DNA from 2 places in the Brevibacillus sp. FW306-2-1A-C05A genome. Region 2 is predicted to be linked to the other one. Evidence: a T-box and tRNA genes for the amino acid it is inferred to sense, from the RefSeq annotation. Region 2 holds a T-box; the other holds one or more tRNA genes.
What was found. The T-box of region 2 lies ahead of leuS (leucine--tRNA ligase). A T-box ahead of a tRNA ligase gene usually reads a tRNA of that ligase, here a tRNA-Leu.
Positions count from the first base shown of each region.

Region 1: it has a tRNA-Leu gene. The T-box ahead of leuS (leucine--tRNA ligase) is inferred to sense a tRNA for this amino acid. The anticodon was not compared.

Region 1 is NZ_JBYSWV010000001.1:514,316-524,707, forward strand. It holds gene AC3WJN_RS02645 (EamA family transporter) at 1-294, shown strand, start outside; gene AC3WJN_RS02650 (DinB family protein) at 427-891, shown strand; gene AC3WJN_RS02655 (glyoxalase superfamily protein) at 888-1,256, shown strand; tRNA gene AC3WJN_RS02660 (tRNA-His) at 1,541-1,616, opposite strand; tRNA gene AC3WJN_RS02665 (tRNA-Met) at 1,637-1,710, opposite strand; tRNA gene AC3WJN_RS02670 (tRNA-Gly) at 1,719-1,792, opposite strand; gene AC3WJN_RS02675 (hypothetical protein) at 2,212-3,027, shown strand; partial or broken gene AC3WJN_RS02680 (LysR family transcriptional regulator substrate-binding protein) at 3,182-3,562, opposite strand; gene AC3WJN_RS02685 (ABC transporter substrate-binding protein) at 3,535-4,551, opposite strand; gene AC3WJN_RS02690 (ABC transporter substrate-binding protein) at 4,675-6,033, opposite strand; tRNA gene AC3WJN_RS02695 (tRNA-Leu) at 6,374-6,460, opposite strand; tRNA gene AC3WJN_RS02700 (tRNA-Val) at 6,472-6,547, opposite strand; tRNA gene AC3WJN_RS02705 (tRNA-Glu) at 6,649-6,722, opposite strand; tRNA gene AC3WJN_RS02710 (tRNA-Ser) at 6,727-6,819, opposite strand; gene AC3WJN_RS02715 (phospholipase A2 family protein) at 7,106-7,390, shown strand; gene AC3WJN_RS02720 (hypothetical protein) at 7,530-7,733, shown strand; gene thiM (hydroxyethylthiazole kinase) at 8,008-8,820, opposite strand; gene AC3WJN_RS02730 (hypothetical protein) at 8,822-9,328, opposite strand; gene AC3WJN_RS02735 (RtcB family protein) at 9,559-10,392, opposite strand, start outside.
Region 2 is NZ_JBYSWV010000018.1:75,175-85,566, forward strand. It holds gene asnB (asparagine synthase (glutamine-hydrolyzing)) at 1-609, shown strand, start outside; gene AC3WJN_RS13160 (helix-hairpin-helix domain-containing protein) at 733-1,485, shown strand; gene comER (late competence protein ComER) at 1,557-2,390, shown strand; gene leuS (leucine--tRNA ligase) at 2,647-5,064, opposite strand; T-box leader at 5,213-5,454, opposite strand; gene AC3WJN_RS13175 (class I SAM-dependent DNA methyltransferase) at 5,506-6,243, opposite strand; gene rsfS (ribosome silencing factor) at 6,250-6,606, opposite strand; gene yqeK (bis(5'-nucleosyl)-tetraphosphatase (symmetrical) YqeK) at 6,606-7,196, opposite strand; gene AC3WJN_RS13190 (nicotinate-nucleotide adenylyltransferase) at 7,180-7,773, opposite strand; gene yhbY (ribosome assembly RNA-binding protein YhbY) at 7,787-8,077, opposite strand; gene AC3WJN_RS13200 (shikimate dehydrogenase) at 8,114-8,965, opposite strand; gene yqeH (ribosome biogenesis GTPase YqeH) at 9,049-10,170, opposite strand; gene AC3WJN_RS13210 (YqeG family HAD IIIA-type phosphatase) at 10,167-10,392, opposite strand, start outside.

The DNA of each region.
Region 1 (10,392 bases), on a different contig from region 2:
CGGCTGATGGACGGACTGCTTCCGCTCGGCTTGCTCGTTGCCGTATTCGGCTCGGTCATCCCGATTTTTTGCCTGGCGGTAGGCGTCCCCCGCATCGGCAACGGCCTCGCCACGATCTTGAGTGCCGTCGAGTTGCCAACCGTCGTGCTTTTGTCCTGCTTTGTCCTCCAAGAAAACGTGACGCTTTCCCAATGGGGCGGCGTTCTGATGATCCTCGCGGCCATCTGCGTGCCGCAAATCAAATGGCGCAGGCTTTTCGCGCCCGCCCATGTCTTGGAGAAAAAAGGCATGTAATTGAATCAAGCGTGTCGGTCCACCGGGGACCCGGCACGCTTTTTTTTCTGTGCCTTTCCCTTCTCGCGGATAGGAGAAAGCGGCGATGGCATGGAATGGTAAGAAGAAGCGAAATCAGGAGGGAACAGAGGTATGGAAAAACGGCATATTGTCCTCTTTCAGCAGTTGGAAGATTATCGAAAGGAAGTGCTGGAGGCGGTAAACGGCTTGTCAGAGGAAGAAGCGCTCATCGTCCCGGCGGGCTTTTCCAACAATATTTTGTGGAACTTGGGACACATCTATCTGGATCAATACTTATGGCTGCAGCACTTGACGAAAGAGGAGGCTCCGATTCCGCCCGGCTTCCGCGAATGGTTCGGCTACGGGACCAAACCGGCAGACTGGCAATCTCCTCCCCCTCCCCTGCAAACCATCCTCGCCTTGCTGGAAGAACAGCCTCAGCAAATTCGCTCCGCCTATGGGGAGCGGCTGGAGGAACCATTTCCTGCCACCGAATCTGGCATGCACACCATCGCCCAGGTGCTGGTGCGGACGATTTTTCACGAAGGGCTGCATTTGTCCACGATTACTGCATTAAGGAGGTTTGTGAACAGATGACTCTTGCCGTCACGCCTGTCTTCCGCATTTTTGACGAAGCAAAAGCGAAGGAGTTTTACGTCGATTTTCTCGGATTTCAGGTCGATTGGGAGCATCGCTACGAGGACCATTTTCCGCTGTACATGCAAGTCTCGTCGCCCGAGTGCGTGCTGCACTTAACCGAACATCACGGAGACGCCTGTCCGGGCGCGGCTGTCCGCGTGCAGGTCGAGGACATCGAGCTGCTGCACCAGACGCTTACCGGCAAGTCGTACAAATACGCCCGGCCCGGTCTGGAAAAAACGCCATGGGGAACGCGCGAGGTGTGCGTGACAGACCCGTTTGGCAACCGGATTCACTTTTTTCAGCCGCATCCTTTTCCGTAAGCAGGCAAAAACAAGCTCCCGCTGGCAGCTTCTTGGCCGCGTAAGGAACTGTGTCGCCCCGCCGCGAACCTTTCTCGTGCGCGCGCTTGTATGCTTTTTTCGCACCGCCTGCATGTTTCGCCGCATGAAGGCGGGGCGGTCGATCGCATGTGTGCCTATGCTCGGACCACTGCCATGCTGCACCGCAACATGTAGCGAGCGAGAAACTCGTCCTGAAAATGCGCATACAAAAAGCCCAGCCAGATCCGTGCAGGAATCTCGCTGGGCTTTTGCTGTTTCTACTATGGGGCGATCGATGGGACTCGAACCCACGAATGCCGGAGCCACAATCCGGTGCGTTAACCCCTTCGCCACGACCGCCATGTGTGGAATCAATCAGGTAGCGGCGGAGGGAGTCGAACCCCCGACCTTTCGGGTATGAACCGAACGCTCTGACCATCTGAGCTACACCGCCAAACGCTATGGAGCGGGTGATGGGAATCGAACCCACGCGACCAGCTTGGAAGGCTGGAGTTCTACCATTGAACTACACCCGCAAAACAAATGCTGTCCCCTTTTGCGCAAGCTGTCGCTTGCCAGGTTCGCATTGCTGAAAAGTGGTTTTCGGACCTCTTTTACAAGCGTAATTGTAACATATGTGAAAAAAAAGTCAAGGATATGGAAAGTGACGCCATATAAAGCCGTTGTGTATAGGCTCGGGTCGACAAGCACAAACTTGTCCGTCCGCGACGGCGCGGGCTGTCCTTTGTATATTATATAGAAGAAAAACATCCTGCTTCCTCCGAGCCGTTCGCGGAAATTCGCCCTAGTTCATGATAGGCAGGCTGTTTTTTGCGGCCTTCTCCGTTCAAAAAAACTTTAACCATTGTCCGCAATTCCTATACACAAATGGAAAAATATAGCCGATGGTAACAGGAGAAGCAGCATTACCGCTGATTGGAAAAGAGGAACCCATGTGAAAATTTCCATGTCGCACGCCCTGCACCCCCAAAGCCCCCTTCGCTTAAGCAACGGGGCTGAAAATCAGGCAGTAGCGGACAGGCAGCAAAAAAAACAAGCCGATTCCGTCACTGTCAGTTCCCAGGCTCGCAGCCTTTTTGCGAAAAACAACCAGTCGAAAAAAAATGACCTGATGCAATCGTTGCAGCCCCAACGGGAAAAGCTGCAAGAGAGCAAAAGCAAATTATATGAGTCAGCATTGAAATCGGGCGGGCAAGCCCAGGGCATCCAGGAGCAGATCAAGGCGCTCGATGAGCAAATTCGCGCTCTGGATGAACAAATCAGCCAAATCAAGCTGGATGAAATGCAGAAGACGTTCGTCCAGGATGCAGACAGCAAACAGCCGACTCCTGAAAAACCCGCTGACGCTGGCAACCAGACTGCCGAAGAACCTGCCTTCCAGCATTTCATGGCGTTGTCCGGTAACTTGGAGCAGCTCGAACAGCTTTCTGCCCAGAAACATAAAATCGCCCGCGGCATCCGGGTGTTGAATCAGGAGATCAAGCTGGACGAAAGCCGGGCTTTGTCAGGCCAAACGGCAACAGCCAAACGCGAGCAAGTGGCCGCACTGGAACAGACGATGGGCAGGCTCGATGAGCAGATGGGAGAAAAGTTTAAGGCGCTGACAGCACAGCTCAGCGAGCAGACGAATTTTGCCGAAGCCGAATCTTTCAGCACCGCTGCCCCTCCCCGCAATGCAGATGAATCGAGCAGCGGCGAGTCTTCGGCAGAAAACGCCCAGTCCGCACCTGACCTGGAACTCGCCCCGTAACGCGAGACAGAACAACCCACCTTTACGAGTGGAGCGACCACGCCGCGCCAGATGTTGCGGCCCGCTCGTAAAGGTGGGTTTTCGTATTCTTTCTTGTGTGGCAAACAGCAGCAGACTGGCTCTGACCTGGCTGTCGTGGCCGCCCGTCTGCCTGTCATTTTCCACGCTCCAAGCGGAAAGCATCCGGTTTGCAAAAGGACAGCAGCGCATTGCTCGTGACGTCCGCAAAGTATTCCTCCACGATCTCGCGAAACTCCCGGGCAGCGCGGGAAATGTACCGGCTCTTGTGCCAGAGCAAAGCGATCTCGCGCGCCAAATTGCAGCCCTCTACCCGCAAATAGTGGACCTGCTCGTGCAAGCTCCTTCCCGTGCAAGGGATAAAGGCGATGCCGATTCCCGCCTCTACGAGCGCAACCAGCCGGGCAGGTTCATCGCCTTCGTACACGTAAGCTGGCTCGAGGGCTGATTTCAGCATGTATCCAGATGGCAGGAGGAAATATTCCGCTGTCAAAACTGATGCTTGCCCTCGACCAGCATGTCGGCAATCAGATCGACTTGTGCTTTTACGGCAATCGGGTCGTACGGCCAAAAATAGTCGGTATCCATCTGGTAAACGCGGCCGTTTTTGACTGCGTCCAGCGTGTTCCAGATCGGATTGCTCGGATCAAGTCCCGCCTGCTTGCCCGACTCCACAAAAAGGTAGTCGCCGGAAAATTCGTTGACCTGCTCTAACGAGATGGTCACATGCTCTTTGCCCTCGTCTACGCTTTTTTGCACCAGCGGCGGTCGCTTCAGCCCAAGATGCTTGTACATGGCTTCGGCTCCCCGCCAAAGGCCGTCGGCGTACACCACCAGTTGCTTGTCGAAGTCGCCCATGATCGCAGCCGTCGCGTTTTCGCCGACGACTCCCTTGATACGCTGCTTTGCTTTCTCTACCGTTTCGTTGAAAGAGGCAATCCAGGCTTCCGCTTCTTTTTCCTTGCCGAGAATCTCCCCGAACGTGCGGATTTGCTCGCGCGAGTCTTTGAATGTCGTATGGACGAAAACGAGTGTGGGCGCGATTTTGCTCAACTGCTCATAGAGCTTGGGGTCGTCGCTCAGCGTGACGATCAGGTCGGGATTCAGGGCCAAAATTTTCTCCACACTGCTGGCGTCAATCGTGCCGATGTCTTCGATGCCCTCTGTCTGTGCCTTGATATGCGGGGAGTCGATATCCCAGAACGGTGCCCCGACAGGCTTGATCCCGAGTGCCAGGAAGGTAGCCAAATATCCTTGGGCGACAATGCGCTTTGGCTCGGCCGGAATTTCAATTTCTCCGTTGACCGTCTTTACTTTACGGGTAGACGGCTTGGCCTCTCCGCTCGTCGCAGCCGTTGCCGCTGTTTGCCCCTCTACTGCGTTTTCCTGCGAGGCCCCGCTGCCCCCTCCGGCTCCACCGCAAGCCGCAAGCAATACCGCCATCGCCAATAGTAAGGCGCTCAGCATGCCAGGCGCTCTGTGTGCTCCAACCTTGTTTCTTTTCATCCTGTACAGCTCCTTCTTGCTAAAAATGGGAAACGACCTTATCAATAAAATCCGTACCCATCATAGCAAGCTTTTCCATACACCGTCTATTTCATAAAGTTGCCGTTTTTTCTGGACAAATGTTCACTCTGCGCCGCCGCGGAGCAAGCAATTTGTCTGGATGTGCAACTGGCGCTCTAGCGCCAAGCCGTCACTGCTCCAAAATTCGTTCAGCTCCAGCGCATACACCTGTCCGGGAGCCTTTTCGAAGGCTGGCAAGCTCAGGCCATGCACACCCGCACCATGGTCATCGCGGGCATCAATGACAAACATATGGTCTGCGGCGTATTCGGGCAGCCTGTCTGCTGCAATCCAGAGATGCCGTCCAGGCACGAGCACGTCCCTGTGCACGCTCTCCGGCGGACGGAAGCCAAGGGCGTCGTACAGGTTGTACGCCCCTCTCGCCGTTTTGTTCCAGATGAAGACGCCATCGTGGCGCAGCTCGTAGACGGCGGCCGTGTCCCCTCTGTCGATCAGCTTTTGCAGTTGTTTTCTCGCGGTTTCGACCTGTGCCTGATAGCGCTCGATCCATCGCTCCGCTTCCCGCTCTCTGCCAATCAGCTTGCCGACCAGCCGAAGCTCCGCGAGCGGGTCCAGCTTGTCCCATTCCAGCGCCAGCACCGGGGCGATGTTTTGCAGTCGCTTCATCCTGCCAGGCGTGTAATAAAAGTAGGTCGGAGCCAGGACGAGATCCGCTTTCAGGTTGGCGAGCTGCTCGTCGTCGTATGCGCCGTTGACCGTCATGGCCGACGTCAGCAAATGCTCTTTGGCGCGGTCGATCCGCACGCGATTCAAATATTCGGAATAGCCCCACCCCAGCTTTTTCGCAAACAAGGTCGAAAAATAGCTTGTATGAAATCCGGCCAGCCGCGCCAGCTCGGGGCGGGTAATAGGGCTTCGGTAGTTTTCCTCGATATAGGTTATCGCTTTCTGGATCGACGGCTCCCAATCCAGTTCAGGCGTAATTTCGTACTGAAGGGCAAGCTCCATCAGCTCTTTGAACAAGCGCTGGTGCTGCTTTTGCTCTGCCGTCTGGCCGTGGGCGGACGCTTGCTGGCACGCGTGCGAAAGCTCGTTCAGCAGCACATTTGCCCGATACGGCAGTCGATTCGTGACCCAGCCGCTCGCAGGCAAACAACTGCGGTCGTTGCGGTAGACGAGCTGCTCATCGTCGTGCTCCGCCAGCCGATAGCTCTCGAAGGACAGGCGGCAAACAGGCGGGCTCTCGTTTTTGTCGGCGCAGATCGTCACCGAGTGGCCCGGACGCAAAAGCACGATTTGTTCCGGGCCCAGCCAAACCGTCCGCTTGCCGTCCTGCATGCGCATTCGCCCTGACAGCGGGGCGAGCATCGTCGGGGACGAGAACGCCACTTCCAGGGACGGCTTCCCTTTTTCCCACGCCAGGAGACTGCACTCTTTTAAAACGTGAAGAACCGAGTCCATGCATGCAACCTCTTTCCTGCGTTCTCTTTCTTTTTAGTTTAGTTATACCATATCTTGCCCAAGCGACCTGTTGGGGCCACGTTTTTGGGGACAAGGTGCTGGCATGGCAGGGGGAGCCGCTTCAAGGAGAAGAAACGAACAACCCGCGAGACGCCTTGTACAATCAACAAGTCTCGCGGGTCGCTTTGTCCATGCCTAAGCCGTTGGTGTTTGCCGTACGCTTCGGCCATTCCGAAACGGCCGCGCCGAATATGGCAGCGCCAGCGGAGAGAGCGCGAACGCCTAACAAAAAAGGCCCCTGCCTGCCACAAAAGCAGACTGGAACCTGTCGTTTACGATATGGTGCGGTCGAGAGGACTTGAACCTCCACGGTGTTGCCACCACTAGAACCTGAATCTAGCGCGTCTGCCAATTCCGCCACGACCGCAAATATGAAAATGGTGGAGGCTGACGGGATCGAACCGCCGACCCTCTGCTTGTAAGGCAGATGCTCTCCCGGCTGAGCTAAGCCTCCACTCTTCCCCGACAAAAGTCGGGTTCCAACCAGTTGTTGGGGCCCCGCAAAGTACTCGGCGTTGTTACAACGCATCCACTTCGCTTTGTGGGGGAACTAGGTGACCCGTAGGGGATTCGAACCCCTGTATGACAGCGTGAAAGGCTGCTGTGTTAAACCGCTTCACCAACGGGCCATGATGGCGGATGGAGTGGGATTTGAACCCACGAGACGGGTCGACCCCGCCTACACGATTTCCAATCGTGCTCCTTCGGCCGCTCGGACATCCATCCAAATTTTCCGCTTGCCCTGTTCGCATATCGCTCGGGCAAGAACTAATCTATCATATCTAACAACCGATTTCAAGGAGTATTTTAAAAGTTTTTCTGCGTGCAAATCTGTGAAAACGAAGCGGCTCCCCGCTGGCGTTCTCGTCCTGGCAGCGACCGCCATGACACCACCCTCTCTCCGCTCTGCTTCGCAAGTTTTTGCGTCAATTTTCGTGGAAATTGCCTAAAGCAACTTCCCCGCTTTTCCAATATGCTACCAATAATCATTGACGATGCGGAGTGATGGCTGGTGGGCAGAAGAAGACGGCGGGCAGGTCGGATTCCTTGTTTGTACGGAAACTGGTGCGGCCCGGGCTGTTCGGGGCCGGGCGCCCCGATTGACGATATCGACCGCTGCTGCAAAAAGCACGACCGCTGCTATCAAAAGCGCGGCTATTTTTCCTGTAGCTGCGACCAGGAGCTTTTGCGCTGCTTGCAAAACAAAATCGACATGAACACGGAAAAGGGCAGGGTGGCCGCGATGATTTCCGCCTATTTTTCCCGCTCCAAATGCATTCCGGACGACTTGAAATAGGCTGTTTTGCGAATTGTCACGATTGTCATTCTTCATACAAAAAATGGTAACACCTTGGACATGAATCTGCCATAACTCCCGTGTTTTTCCTTTGGCTTTTTTTGGTACTCTAGTGAATGTCCAAGGAGGGTACAAGGCCGTGGAAGTGCATATACGAACCGATGCCAGTGCAGCACTGACGTTAAAGAAAGAAATTATTTGTCATGGAATTTCCTGCTTTTATGTCCGCCCGTTTGAAAATGATCAAGTAGAATTTGTATTCCTCGCGCTCTCGGAGCACCAGAAGAAGCTGTTATCCTATACGCTGCGAAACTACAGCTACGCCCTAACTTACCTATCCTAATCCTAGCCATATAGCCACGATCATTTTCGTCCCCTGGGCAACCAGGGGATTTTTTACGGTACAAAAAAGCCATGCAAACCGCGCATGGCAAAGCGAAGCAACGGAGTGGCGGCTTGCGAGTAGCGGGCCGCTCTGTACAAAAGCCTGCTAGTTCCGCTTTCTTCTTAAATACGAAGAAATTTTAACGGAAACAGGAGGAATCCCCTCTCCCCCAACAACGACAGGCTGCCGCAAATCGCACGGACAGATGCCTGCACGCCTACACGCTTTTCGCCTACAGCCCCACCTGCTCGATAACCCCCAGGCGGTGCACATCGTCGGCGGTCACGACGGACAGGGCATTCAAAAACTGAATCTGGAAGCTGCCCGGCCCTTCGTCGGCCGTCTTTTGCGCGGCGAGCTGGGCGGCGACACCGTATGTGACGAGTGCGGCGGCTCCGGCTAACAGCGTGTCTTTTTCCACAGCGGCAAATGCGCCCATCACGGAAGTCAGCAAGCAGCCCGTGCCTGTCACTTTGGTCAAGATCGGATGGCCGTTATGGATGGCGTACACCCGGCTGCCGTCGGCAATGACGTCGACCTTTCCGGTAATCGCCACGACCGTTTTCAGCTTTTGCGCCGCCGCTTTTGCCAGCGTTGCGACGTCTCCGCCCGCCTCGCCTGCGTCCACGCCTTTGATCTCCCACGCCTCTCCGATGACGTTGGCAATCTCTGCCGCGTTTCCGCGAATGAGGGTCACGTCCAGCTCGCGCACGATTTTTTGCGCGGTTTCCGTGCGGTACGGGGTTGCGCCTGCGCCTACCGGGTCAAACAGCACCGGGACCTGGTGGCAGTTGGCCGAGCTTCCGGCGATCAGCATCGCTTCTACTTCGCGTTCGTTCAACGTTCCCATGTTCAGGACGAGTGCCCCTGCGATTTTCGCCATATCAGCGACTTCCTGCTCGGCGTAAGCCATGACAGGTGACGCGCCGAGGGCGAGCAAGCCGTTGGCCGTGAAGTTGGTCACGACGACGTTTGTGATGTTGTGCACCAGCGGATTGCGCTTTCGTACTGTTTCCAGCAGTTTGCCGATGGACTCAAGCTTCATCCTAGCGATCCCTCTCTTTCGTATCTGCAGACTGGGGAATCATCTTGAACACTTCCACAATCTCCCCCAGCTCCGGATGATCCTGTCTTACTCCTATGATGATATAGGATTGCTCGAGCGCAGGCAATTCGGGCATGGTGGCAGAAAGCCTCCACGCTGTTTTCTCACGGTCCGTCACGGTCGCCAGGAAGGAAACGCGTCCGGCCCTTCTTTGCAAAACTTCCACTTCCACAAGCGTGCCGTAAATCTTCAAGCGGTCATCCGGGTGGGCAATCCGGTTTTCCTCTACCCATTTTTCCTTTAATTCCTCAACTTTTAGCGACTTCCAGCGGTCGAGAAACTCCCAATCCTTCGAGTGCGGAAAAATATGCTTCGTCTGCTCCAGGAACGTGTTGTACTCTCCGTGAAGCTGATCGATGTATTCGTCCACTTCCTCCGAGATGACGCGGATGTGCTCCTCCCCGCACGTGCGAATGTGATGAGCCAGGAACTTAAAGGACTCGATCATGTCAAAGTTCCCCCACCCCCAAGGTTGTTCGCCGAAAACTCCCCCCCGGGTCCGGCACTTTTGGCAGGTGAAGTAGTAGTATGTAGCCATAGCTGTTCCCCTATCTCCCCTATTTGGTCTCTTTTCTCATATCGGTTGGGGAAGCGGTGCAATTTATGTTACATTCGAACCTATTTTGCCAAAAGGAAAGCAAAAGATGGCTCCCGCCCGGCAGCGGAAACCATCTCGGCTCATACTCCTTTGATCGCGACGAGCGGCTTGCACTTGGCTACGACTGTCGCCAGCTTTGCCCCCACGACGGAATCAATAATCTGATCCACGTCTTTGTACGCCTTCGGATTTTGGAAGTGGCCAGCCGGAAGCGCTTTGGTCGCCCCTTTGCGATGGACGAGCATCGGCGTGTTGCGGTGATATTCCTGCAAGGCGTAATTGTGCATCAAATCGTACAGGACCGGCGTGGAAAAGTCTTTTCCCAGCACGTCCCGGAAAGCCCGCTCGACCGCATAGCCGATCAGATGGCGGTTCACCACCGCGTAATTCAAGGCCGAGTACATCAGGTTCAAATATCGCTTGCCTTCCTCTGTATCAATCGGGGCGTAGACCAGGCTCGGCTCCGGATTTTCAATCCCCCACTTGAACATCGCTTCCTTGAAGCTTTTCGTGTAATCCCGTCCGAGCATGGCGCCCCAGGCGCGGGAGCCGGAGTGAATCATGATGACGACCTGCCCGTCGAACAAGCCCCATTCCTGTGCGATCTCCCGGTTGTCCTCCGCGATTTCGAGCGACTGGATTTCGATAAAATGATTCCCGCCGCCGAGCGTGCCGAGCTGTCCCCACGCTCTTTGCCACGACTTGGCCGGGATGTGCGCAAGCGCCGCGTGATCGAAGGCAAATGTATGCTTTTCCACATGAGTCAAGGAGCGGCTCACCCCGCCCGGCTCGCCCGCCGGCTCCGCCAAATACGCGGCAGGCAGGCCGTTCAGGCCATGCTTCACCACTTCTTCGAGGGAAATATCGGTGTAGCTCGTTTGCCCGCGCTCCGTCGTCGGCACGTACGTTTCAAT
Region 2 (10,392 bases):
ATCGCCCGTTCCGAATCGTACGTCTCGCCGTTTACGATCACAGAAGAGATTTACAAGCGCGCTTCCCAGTACGATGACGTGACCAAGATGCAGTATTTGGACATTCACACCTGGCTGCGCGGAAACATTTTGATGAAAGCCGACAAAATGACGATGGCAAACTCATTGGAGCTGCGCGTTCCTTTCATCGACCTGAAAGTGTTCGAGTTCGCCGCTACCATTCCGACGAAGTACAAGATCGCCAACGGCACGACCAAGCACGTGCTGCGCGAAGCGATGAAAGACTTCCTGCCGCCGGAAATCAAGTCGAAGAAGAAGCTTGGCTTCCCGGTTCCGACTCGCCATTGGCTGAAAAACGAATTTTACAAATGGGCAAAAGAGATCATTTTCGAATCGAAGGTAGACAATTTGATTAATAAGGCCTACGTGCTCTACATGCTCGACGAACACCGTGAAGGAAATGCCGACTATAGTCGCAAAATCTGGACGATCCTCGTTTTCATGCTGTGGCACCAAATCTTTATCGAGCAAAAATATACGTTCGATCCGTACGTCAGCCCGAATGTAGACATTCGCCGCAAGAAAAATTCGCTGCAGCATATCGGCTAAAAGCCGGTAGCGTGCCTACGCAAAAATATTTGCAGACCCTCTTTTACTTTTCGTAGATTGTGACTAGAGAATGCTTTCGCTCTATTCCACAAGCACACGCGAGGTAAGGGAGGGTCTTTTGCTATGCTGTTGGATTGGTGGGAACGTCATCGACGCCTGGTCCTGATCGTGGCGGCGACCTTGTTTGTGGCCGTCAGCTTTTGGCTCTACCAGGGGGAGCAGCGGGCAGAGACCGTCGGTGTACCGCTCGTTTCCTCTGCCTATGCGGAAAGGGAGCGCGTCGGGCAGCCGGAAACTGCCCTACAGAAACGGGAGCCTGTCCTTGACCAACCATCTGATGCGCACGCCCGCAGCGAAGCGGAAGCCGCAGTCGAACGAAAGCCCGCCCCTCCGCCTCTCTACGTCGACGTAAAGGGCAAGGTGAAACAGCCGGGACTGTACCGCTTCACGCCGGGCATGCGCGTAGCGGACGCGATCGAACAGGCTGGCGGCGCCCTGCCCGAAGCGGACCTCGATCAAATCAATCTGGCTGAGCCGTTGGCAGATGGGACTGCGCTTTTGGTTCCGGCAAAAGGCAGCGCGACTGGCGGGCCTGGATCGGCAGTTGGCGCGCCTCCCCTTTCGCCAGTGCCCGCGAGCGTGACCCGTGCTGCGGGGACTGGCGGCGCTGTGCCAAAAGCCAAGCTGCTCAATCTCAACACAGCGACCGTCGAGGAACTGACGAGCTTGCCAGGAATCGGGGAGGCGCGGGCAAAAGCGATTTTGGACTACCGTTCGCAAGTCGGCCGCTTCCGTTCCGCCGACGAATTGAAAAAGGTTTCTGGGATCGGGGCAAAGATGTTCGAGCGGATCAAAGACCAAATCGTTGCGCAATAAAGCACTGTCCGGTCATGATTGCCGATCTTCTCACATAGAATGGGGAAAGAATATCGGAGGGAGGTATGCCCATGGATAAAATCGGGTTCATTGGTACGGGCAGCATGGGCAGTATCTTGATTGAAGCATTGCTGTCCGCCAAAGCGCTGTCTCCCAGCCAGATCATCATCAGCAACCGCACGATCGAAAAAGCCGAACAGCTCGCTAAGCGGCTTGGCGGGCTGGCGGTCGCCCATAGCAATGTGGATTTGGCCAGAGAAGCCGACATGATCCTGCTGTGCGTCAAGCCGCTGGAGTACAGCGTGCTGCTCGAGCAACTCGCCCCTGTCCTGACGGCGGAACAGCTTATCGTCACGATCACCAGTCCGATCAAGCTGGAGCATCTTGAGTCAAAAGTACCTTGCGCCATCGCCCGGGTCGTTCCGAGCATTACCAACGCGGCGCAGAGCGGCGTGAGCCTGTGCGAATTCGGTGCGCGCGTCGACGAAGAGCAGCGCCATTATATTCGCAACCTGTTTGCCCACATCAGCACGCCTGTCGAGATCACCGCGCCTTTCTTGCGAATCACTTCCGACATCGCCAGTTGCGGCCCTGCCTTTTTGAGCTATATTTTGCAGCAGATGATTCAGGATGCCGTCGAAGAGACAGGCATCTCGACAGAAGCCGCTACTTATTTGACCTCGCAGATGCTGATCGGAGTGGCCGATCTGTTGCGCGAAGAAAAATTCACGCTCCCTTCCTTGCAGCAGCGCGTCTGCGTCCCCGGAGGAATCACCGGCGAAGGGCTGATTCCTTTGCAAAGCAAGCTGCCCGGCATTTTTGCAGAGGTATTCCGGCGCACGCGCGCGAAGTTCGCCGAGGATCAGGAACTGCTCGACCGTTATTTGAACGAACAGCCGCAGTAGCTGCGAGAGCGTGGGTTGCTTGCAGTTGCGAGCCTTGCAGAGCGACGACAAGCACGCTGTCAGTATCAGAAAACTGGCAGTACGAAAAAAGGAGCGGAAACCTGTTATTCAAACAGGCTCCACTCCTTTTTCCTTTCACCTCTCACCCGCTTGCCATCACGAGAGGATGACAAGCCGACGGTGAGCGATAGACGCTTTTCGTGCGACTAGCGAGTCGTTTATCTGGCCCGCCTTCTGGATCGTGCGTCTAATCCGACTAACGAACCACAATATTAACCAGCTTGCCAGGCACGGCGATGATTTTGACGATTGTCTTGCCTTCGATCAGTTCCTTAATCAGCTCGTTGCCGAGTGCCAGCTCCTCCATTTGTTCCTTGGTCGAGTCGGAGGCAATGAGCATTTTTTCCTTGTTTTTGCCGTTGATCTGGATGACGATTTCCACTTCGTCCTCGACCAGCTTCGACTCGTCGTAGGTTGGCCATGGCTCGTAAGCGATTGTATCGTTGTGGCCGAGTTTTTCCCACAGTTCCTCGCCCAAGTGCGGGGCGATCGGGGACAGCATTTTCACGAAGTCTTCCATGTATTTTTTCGGCAGGACGTCTGCTTTGTACGCTTCGTTGACGAATACCATCAACTGGGAGATCCCTGTATTGAAGCGCAGGCCCTCGTAGTCTTCCGTCACTTTTTTCACGGTTTGATGGTAGACGCGCTCCATGCTGGTCGGTTTGTTCGTATCGACGATTTTCGGGTTCAGCTCGCCGTTGTCTTGAACGAACAGGCGGTACACGCGGTCCAGGAAGCGGCGCGCGCCATCGAGACCTTTTGTCGACCAGGCGATGGATGCATCCAGCGGCCCCATGAACATTTCGTACAGGCGGAGCGTGTCGGCACCATGGCTGTTGACGATATCGTCCGGGTTGACGACGTTGCCTTTGGACTTGCTCATTTTTTCGTTGTTTTCACCGAGAATCATGCCTTGGTTAAACAGCTTCTGGAATGGCTCCTTGGTTGGCACGACGCCGATGTCGTACAGGAATTTGTGCCAGAAGCGGGAGTAGAGCAAGTGCAATACAGCGTGCTCTGCACCGCCGATGTAGATGTCGACTGGCAGCCATTGTTTCAGCTTTTCCGGATCGGCCAAAGCTTTGTCGTTGTGCGGGTCGATAAAGCGCAGGAAGTACCAGCAACTGCCCGCCCATTGCGGCATGGTGTTCGTCTCGCGGCGCGCTTTCTTGCCGGTTTCCGGATCGACGGTGTTCAGCCAGTCGGTGATGTTGGCGAGCGGCGATTCGCCTGTGCCGGACGGCTTGATTTCTTTTGTTTTAGGCAGCATGATCGGCAATTCGGATTCTGGCACAGTTTTCATTGTGCCGTCTTCCAGATGCAGGATTGGAATTGGCTCGCCCCAGTAGCGTTGACGGCTGAACAGCCAGTCGCGCAGACGGTAGGTCACTTTGCGGCTGCCTTTGCCTTCTTTCTCCAGCCATTCGATCATTTTGTTGATCGCCTGTTCTTTGTTCAGGCCATCGAGCATGCCGGAGTTGATGTGTTCTCCGTCGCCTGTGTACGCTTCCTTGGAAATGTCTCCGCCTGCGATGACCGCTTTGATTGGCAGATCAAACGTCTTGGCGAACTCGTAGTCGCGCTCATCGTGCGCCGGTACAGCCATGATCGAGCCTGTTCCGTAGCTAATCAGCACGTAATCGGCAATCCAGATCGGCAGACGTTCGCCGTTAACCGGGTTGATCGCATAGGCGCCTGTGAATACCCCTGTCTTTTCTTTCGCCAGGTCGGTACGCTCCAGATCGCTTTTGTGCTTCGTCTGCTCCAGGTAAGCTTCTACCGCTGCTCTCTGCTCTGGCGTCGTAATCTGTTCCACCAGCTTGTGCTCGGGAGCGAGTACCGTGTAGGTGGCGCCGTAGAGCGTATCCGGACGGGTCGTGAAGACAGTAAAGGTCTGGTCGTGTCCCTCAATGGCAAACGTAACCTCTGCCCCTTCGGAACGGCCGATCCAGTTGCGCTGCATTTCCTTGATGCTCTCCGGCCAGTCCAGCTCTTCCAGGTCTTCGAGCAGTCTTTCCGCATACGCGGTAATTTTCAATACCCATTGTTTCATCGGGCGGCGTTCGACCGGATGGCCGCCACGCTCGCTTTTGCCGTCAATGACTTCTTCGTTGGCCAGAACGGTTCCCAGCGCCGGGCACCAGTTCACGGCTACTTCGTCAACGTAGGCCAGGCCGTGCTCATACAGCTTCGTAAAAATCCACTGGGTCCATTTGTAGTAGTGCGGATCGGTCGTGTTGATCTCTCTGTCCCAGTCGTAGGAGAAGCCGAGCGACTTGATTTGGCGGCGGAACGTGTTGATGTTTTTTTCTGTGAACTCCGCAGGGTCATTCCCCGTATCGAGCGCGTACTGCTCGGCTGGCAAGCCAAACGCATCCCAGCCCATTGGATGGAGCACGTTGTAGCCTTGCATCCGCTTCATGCGGGACAAAATATCGGTAGCCGTATAGCCTTCCGGGTGTCCGACGTGCAGCCCGGCACCAGATGGATACGGGAACATATCGAGTGCGTAAAACTTTTTCTTGTTCGGGTCCTCAGAAGTTTTGAAGGTCTTGTTTTGCTCCCAGTATTGTTGCCACTTTTTTTCAACATCACGATGACTGAAAACCATGGTAGAGCACTCCCATCTTGAAATAGGTAAAAAATGAAAACTCGGCTACACCGAGCCATTGGCGTAGCCTTCGTTGCACTTATACCGGATAAGAATCTGTACATTCCGGTCCAGTATAAAGAAAACCCCACGTCCCCAGTCGTTCTACGAAAGGGACGAGAGGTTTGTTTATATTCCCGCGGTACCACCCAGATTGGCGAATGAAAAAGCATTCACCCACTTGAAATCCGTAACGGGGATGAGCCGCCTGCCCTTACGCAACCATGTACACATGGCCTTCGGGGCAAGTGCTGGGAGGCGAGTTCAGATAGTCCCGGGTTGACTTGCACCTGCCGTCAACTCTCTGTATCCGCGGGGCATATTCCTACTATTCCTCTTAAACGCGTCGAAATTTGTAGTTATAACGCCATTATAGTCAATATAAACCAACCGTGTCAAACCCTACGGCTTGCGAGCGGCAAAAAATAAGCGTTCGCTCGCTTCCTGCGGCGGCAAATCCGAATAGTCTGCCGTAATGACGATGTCCGTGAAGCCCGCGTCGGCCAGCCAGCGCATCAGTTGGACCGGCTGGTAGGCTCTTTGCCAATGCTCCTCCTCCAGCCGCTCGTACAAGCCGTTTGGCTGGCGGACGAAAAAGGTGAGCTGGTGCTCTACCTCCAGGCGCAGCGGATCGCAAAAACATTGCCAAATGTACGAAACCTCATCGTCGACGTAGGTGAATGTCTCGTCGCCGAAAATATGCAGCATTTTGTACGGGCTGTGCACATCGAACAAAAAGCTTCCCCCGGGAGCAAGGTGAGCGAAGACGCGCCGAAACGTCTCCTGCACGTCCGCTTCTTCTGTCAGGTAGCTGAGAGAGTCGCACAAGGAAATGACCGCGTCCGCCTCCGGCAAGGAAAGCTCGCGCATATCCTGCTCGACCCACGCCACCTCTACTTGCTCCTGCCGCATTTTGTCGTAGGCAATCGCCAGCATCTCGGCGGACAGATCGACGCCCGTGACCCGATAGCCGCGCTTGGCCAGCGGAATCGCAATCGATCCCGTCCCGCAGCCCAGATCAATGACTCGTTTTGGGGCCTCTCCCTTTTGCCAGGTGCGCTCGACCCAGTCCAGCCATTGATCGTAGGGGGTGTCCGCCATCAGCCTGTCGTAAACTGCGGCCATGTGTGCGTACGCCATCCGTTTTTACCCTTGCGCAGCGAAGGACACTTCTTCTGCATCCTTCCACAGTCGCTCCAGATTGTAAAACTCGCGATCTTCGCGGTGGAAGACGTGAATCACGATATCGCCGAGGTCGACGAGCACCCAGCGTCCCTCATCCGCGCCTTCAATGCCGCGAACGTCAAAACCGTTTTTGTGGGCTTGATCGCGAATTTCGCGCACGATCGCCTGCACCTGACGCTCGTTGTTTCCGTGGCAGATCATGAAGTAGTCTGCAATCACCGAAAGCTTGCTGATGTCCAGCACCTTCAGATTTTCTGCCTTTTTGTCTTCTGCTGCCTTCACTACCAAGCGAGCCAACTCTTCTACTGTTTTAACCATCAAAGCCCTCCTTCTTTCCCTTTGCGGGATACCAGATCGTTATAAGCGGTAAGCGTCAGCGGATAGACCGTCTTCTGCTTTTCTATCAAAAACTGGATCGTGCCTCCCAAAGCGAGAGCCAGGGCGGCATCAAGGTCTTTCTCGGCCAGCGTGCGAATCTGCTCCACGCCAGGAAAATTCCGGTTCGGTTCTATATAGTCTGCCACACAAACCACTTTTTCTAACAGGGACATCCCGGCTCGCCCGGTCGTATGGTAGCGAACGGCTTGCAAAATATCCGGGTCCGTCACTCCCAGGTCGTTCTGAATGACGATTGCCCCGGCAAAAGCGTGCCACAGCTCTTTTTCCCCTTCCAACAGCTCTGTCGGCATATCGTGGCGAACGAGAATTTCGAACATTTTCTCCACGGGCCAGCATTTGCAGTAGTCGTGCAAAAGTCCGGCAAGCTCGGCTTTGTCAGGGTCAGCGCCGTATCGCTGTGCAAGCTCGCGGGCAGACTGGGCGACCCCCAAAGTATGCTTGTAGCGCTTCTCGTGCATTTGCGCCCGGATGCGCGCAAACAGTTCCTCCCGATTAGACAAGAGTTTCATAGAATCGGTTCTCCTTTATATAACGCTCCACAGCATCAGGTACCAGATAGCGGATGCTTTTGCCCGCCGCCGCCTTTTCCCGGATTAACGTGGAAGAGATGTCCCAGACCGGCATCTCCACGAAGGTGACGTACTCGCACGCCTCCCGCTCCAACTCCGTGCCCGGTCGCGCCAGACCTATAAAGCGTACCATGCGGATCAACTGTTGGAACTGGTACCATTTGGGCAAGATTTTTACCATGTCTCCCCCAATAATAAAAGAAAACTGACAATCAGGAAACTGCTGCGTGAGCAGAACCATCGTATCGTACGTGTAAGAGGGGCCTTTTCGGGCCAGTTCGATATCCGTCACGCGAAACGACTCGTGATCGGCTATGGCGAGCTGAACCATTTGCAGGCGATGATGCGCCTCTGTCAGCCCCTCCCTGCTCTTGTGCGGCGGAATGTGCGATGGCATAAACCAGACCTCGTCAAGTCCAGCCTGCTCTCTGGCCTGTTCAGCCGCCAGCAAGTGGCCGCAATGGATGGGATCAAACGTGCCGCCCATGATCCCGACTTTTTTTCGTGCGTCCTTCATGGTGTTCGATCACTTACGGCAGCTTGATCGTCTTGTGCTCCCGGGACTCTTTGTACAAGACAACCGTATGGCCAATCAGTTGCACCAGCTCGGCACCCGCACCTGCTGCCAGTTCTTCTGCTACTTCATGCTTGTCGTCGCTGTTGTTTTGCAAAATCGCGACTTTAATCAGCTCGCGCACTTCCAGCGCTTCCTTGATCTGGGTAATCATATTTTCGTTAACGCCGCCTTTTCCTACCTGGAAAATCGGGGTGAGATGATGAGCTTCTGCGCGCAAAAAGCGCTTTTGCTTGCCGGTCAACATCGGCATGCCTCCTTTAGTTCCTGCAATCATGTTCGATCAGGTTGTTTTCGTCAGTTGCTGCAAGACGACTTCGCGCATGACTTCCGTCGGTGCGTCGGTTCCCGTCCACAGCTCAAAAGCAAGGGCGCCCTGGTTCACAAACATGCCGACGCCGGAGTGAACAGTCGCGCCGATCGCCTGCGCTTCGCGGAGCAGTCTTGTCTCCAGCGGGTTGTAAATCAGGTCGCTGACAATCAGCCCGGAGTGAAGCCAGTCTGCTGGCACCGGGGTGTCCTGCACGTTTGGCAGCATTCCGATGGACGTCGTATTAATCAAAAGCGAAGAGTCCGCGATCGCGTCTTTGCCTTCGCCCTGCTCGACGATTCGCGTCGGAACGATCGTGCCTACATGCTCGGCCAGCATGGCGGCTCTTTCCCGCGAGCGATTGATGATGCGGATTTCCTTTACGCCTTTTTCGGCGAGCGTAAACGCAACGGCACGGGCAGCACCGCCCGCGCCCATCATGGTGACAATTTGCTTGTCCAGCACGATTCCCGTCTCTTCCACAAGGGAGCGGACGTAGCCCATGCCATCTGTATTGTAGCCGATCAGCCTGCCATCTTTGCTCACCACGGTATTGACGGCGCCGATTCGCTTCGCCAGCGGATCAATTTCATCGAGCATCGGCATGATCGCGACCTTGTGCGGGATCGTGACGTTAATCCCGCGAAGGCCCAATGCGCGAATCCCCGCTACCGCGTCCTCCAGCGCTTCCGGTTCGACGTCGAAAGCCGAGTAGGCAAAGTCGAGTCCGGTCTCAGCAAAAGCAGCATTGTGCATCATCGGAGACTGCGAATGGGATACCGGATGTCCAAACAGGCCGACCAACTGTGTTTTGCTTGTAATCATGGAGCTTTTCCTCCCCCGTAGCTTCTCTCTCTAGCATATGGCGCAAAGCAAAAGACGCCATCATGCGCGTCGCTGGCAAAAGGCTAGATCAAACCTCTGCGCATGCCCACGCTTACCCCTTTTGGCGCGTGAACGACGACGTTCGCTTCGTACTTGCCTTGAATCGTCACCCAGCCCAAGCCGGAAATGACGATATCCGTAGGGATTTGCGACTGCTTGACCTTGAACGAATGCTTCACAAACGGCGGCAATGCTTTGGCCGCTTCCTCCCCGGTAGGGGGCACGAGCAATGTGCCGTGATGCTTTTGCAGCACCTCGTCCGCCTTTTCCAGCTTCGTGCGGTGAATGTACAGGTCGTTGTCGACATAGACGACAAACGGCTGCTTCGGTCCGCGTACAAAGTCAATGCGGGCAAGTCCGCCCAGGAACAAGGTTTGCCCATCTTCAAGCTGGTACACCTTGGAGTTGATCCGGCTTTTCGGCGTGATTTTCCGCAGATCGGATGGAGAAATCATGTGCCCGATCTGATCGCGGTTGATAATGCCCGGCGTATCGAAAATGGAGCGTCCGTCTTCCAGCGGGATTTCGATTTTGTCCAGGGTCGTGCCTGGAAACGGCGAGGTCGTAATCGTAAGCTCTGCCGCTCCGTAGTCGTGCAGGATGCGGTTAATCATCGTCGACTTGCCGACATTGGTCACGCCGACGATGTACACATCGCGTCCTTTGCGCAGTTCCCCGATCCGGTTGAGCAACTCGTCGATATGCTGCCCTTTTTGCGCACTGATGAGCACGATGTCTTCCGGGCGCAGGCCGCGTTCCTTCGCTTCGTGCTGCATCCAGTTGCGTACACGGTTCAGGTTGATGTTTCTCGGCAAAAGGTCCACCTTGTTGCCGACGAGCAAAATCGGGTTGTTGCCGACGAAGCGCGGCAAGCCTCTGAGCCAGGAGCCCTGGAAGTCGAAAATATCGACGACCATGACGACCAGAGACTGTGTCGAGCCGATGCCGTCCAAAATTTTCAGGAAGTCGTCATCGCCCATCGCCACTGGCGCGACTTCGTTGTAGTGCTTGATGCGATAGCAGCGCTGGCAGATCACCACTTTGCGGCCCAGCGCCGATTCAGGCGCATAGCCGGGCTTTTTCGCATCCTCGGTCTGAAGCGCAATACCACAGCCGGCACAAGTGCCGATTGTTTGTTCCGTCATGCTTTTCTCCTCCACGAAACCATTCCTTTCCTTTCCATCCAGCTCAAAGCCACGCGCTCCATCTGACGGTTAAAGCGCGTCCAGAAACCGTCCGTCTGGGCCACAGGCACGACCAGGATCGTATGAAACCCCAGCCGATTTCCTCCCAGCACATCGGTAAACAATTGATCGCCGATCACGACCGTCTCGGCAATCGTCACATTCATTTGCCGAACCGCCTGC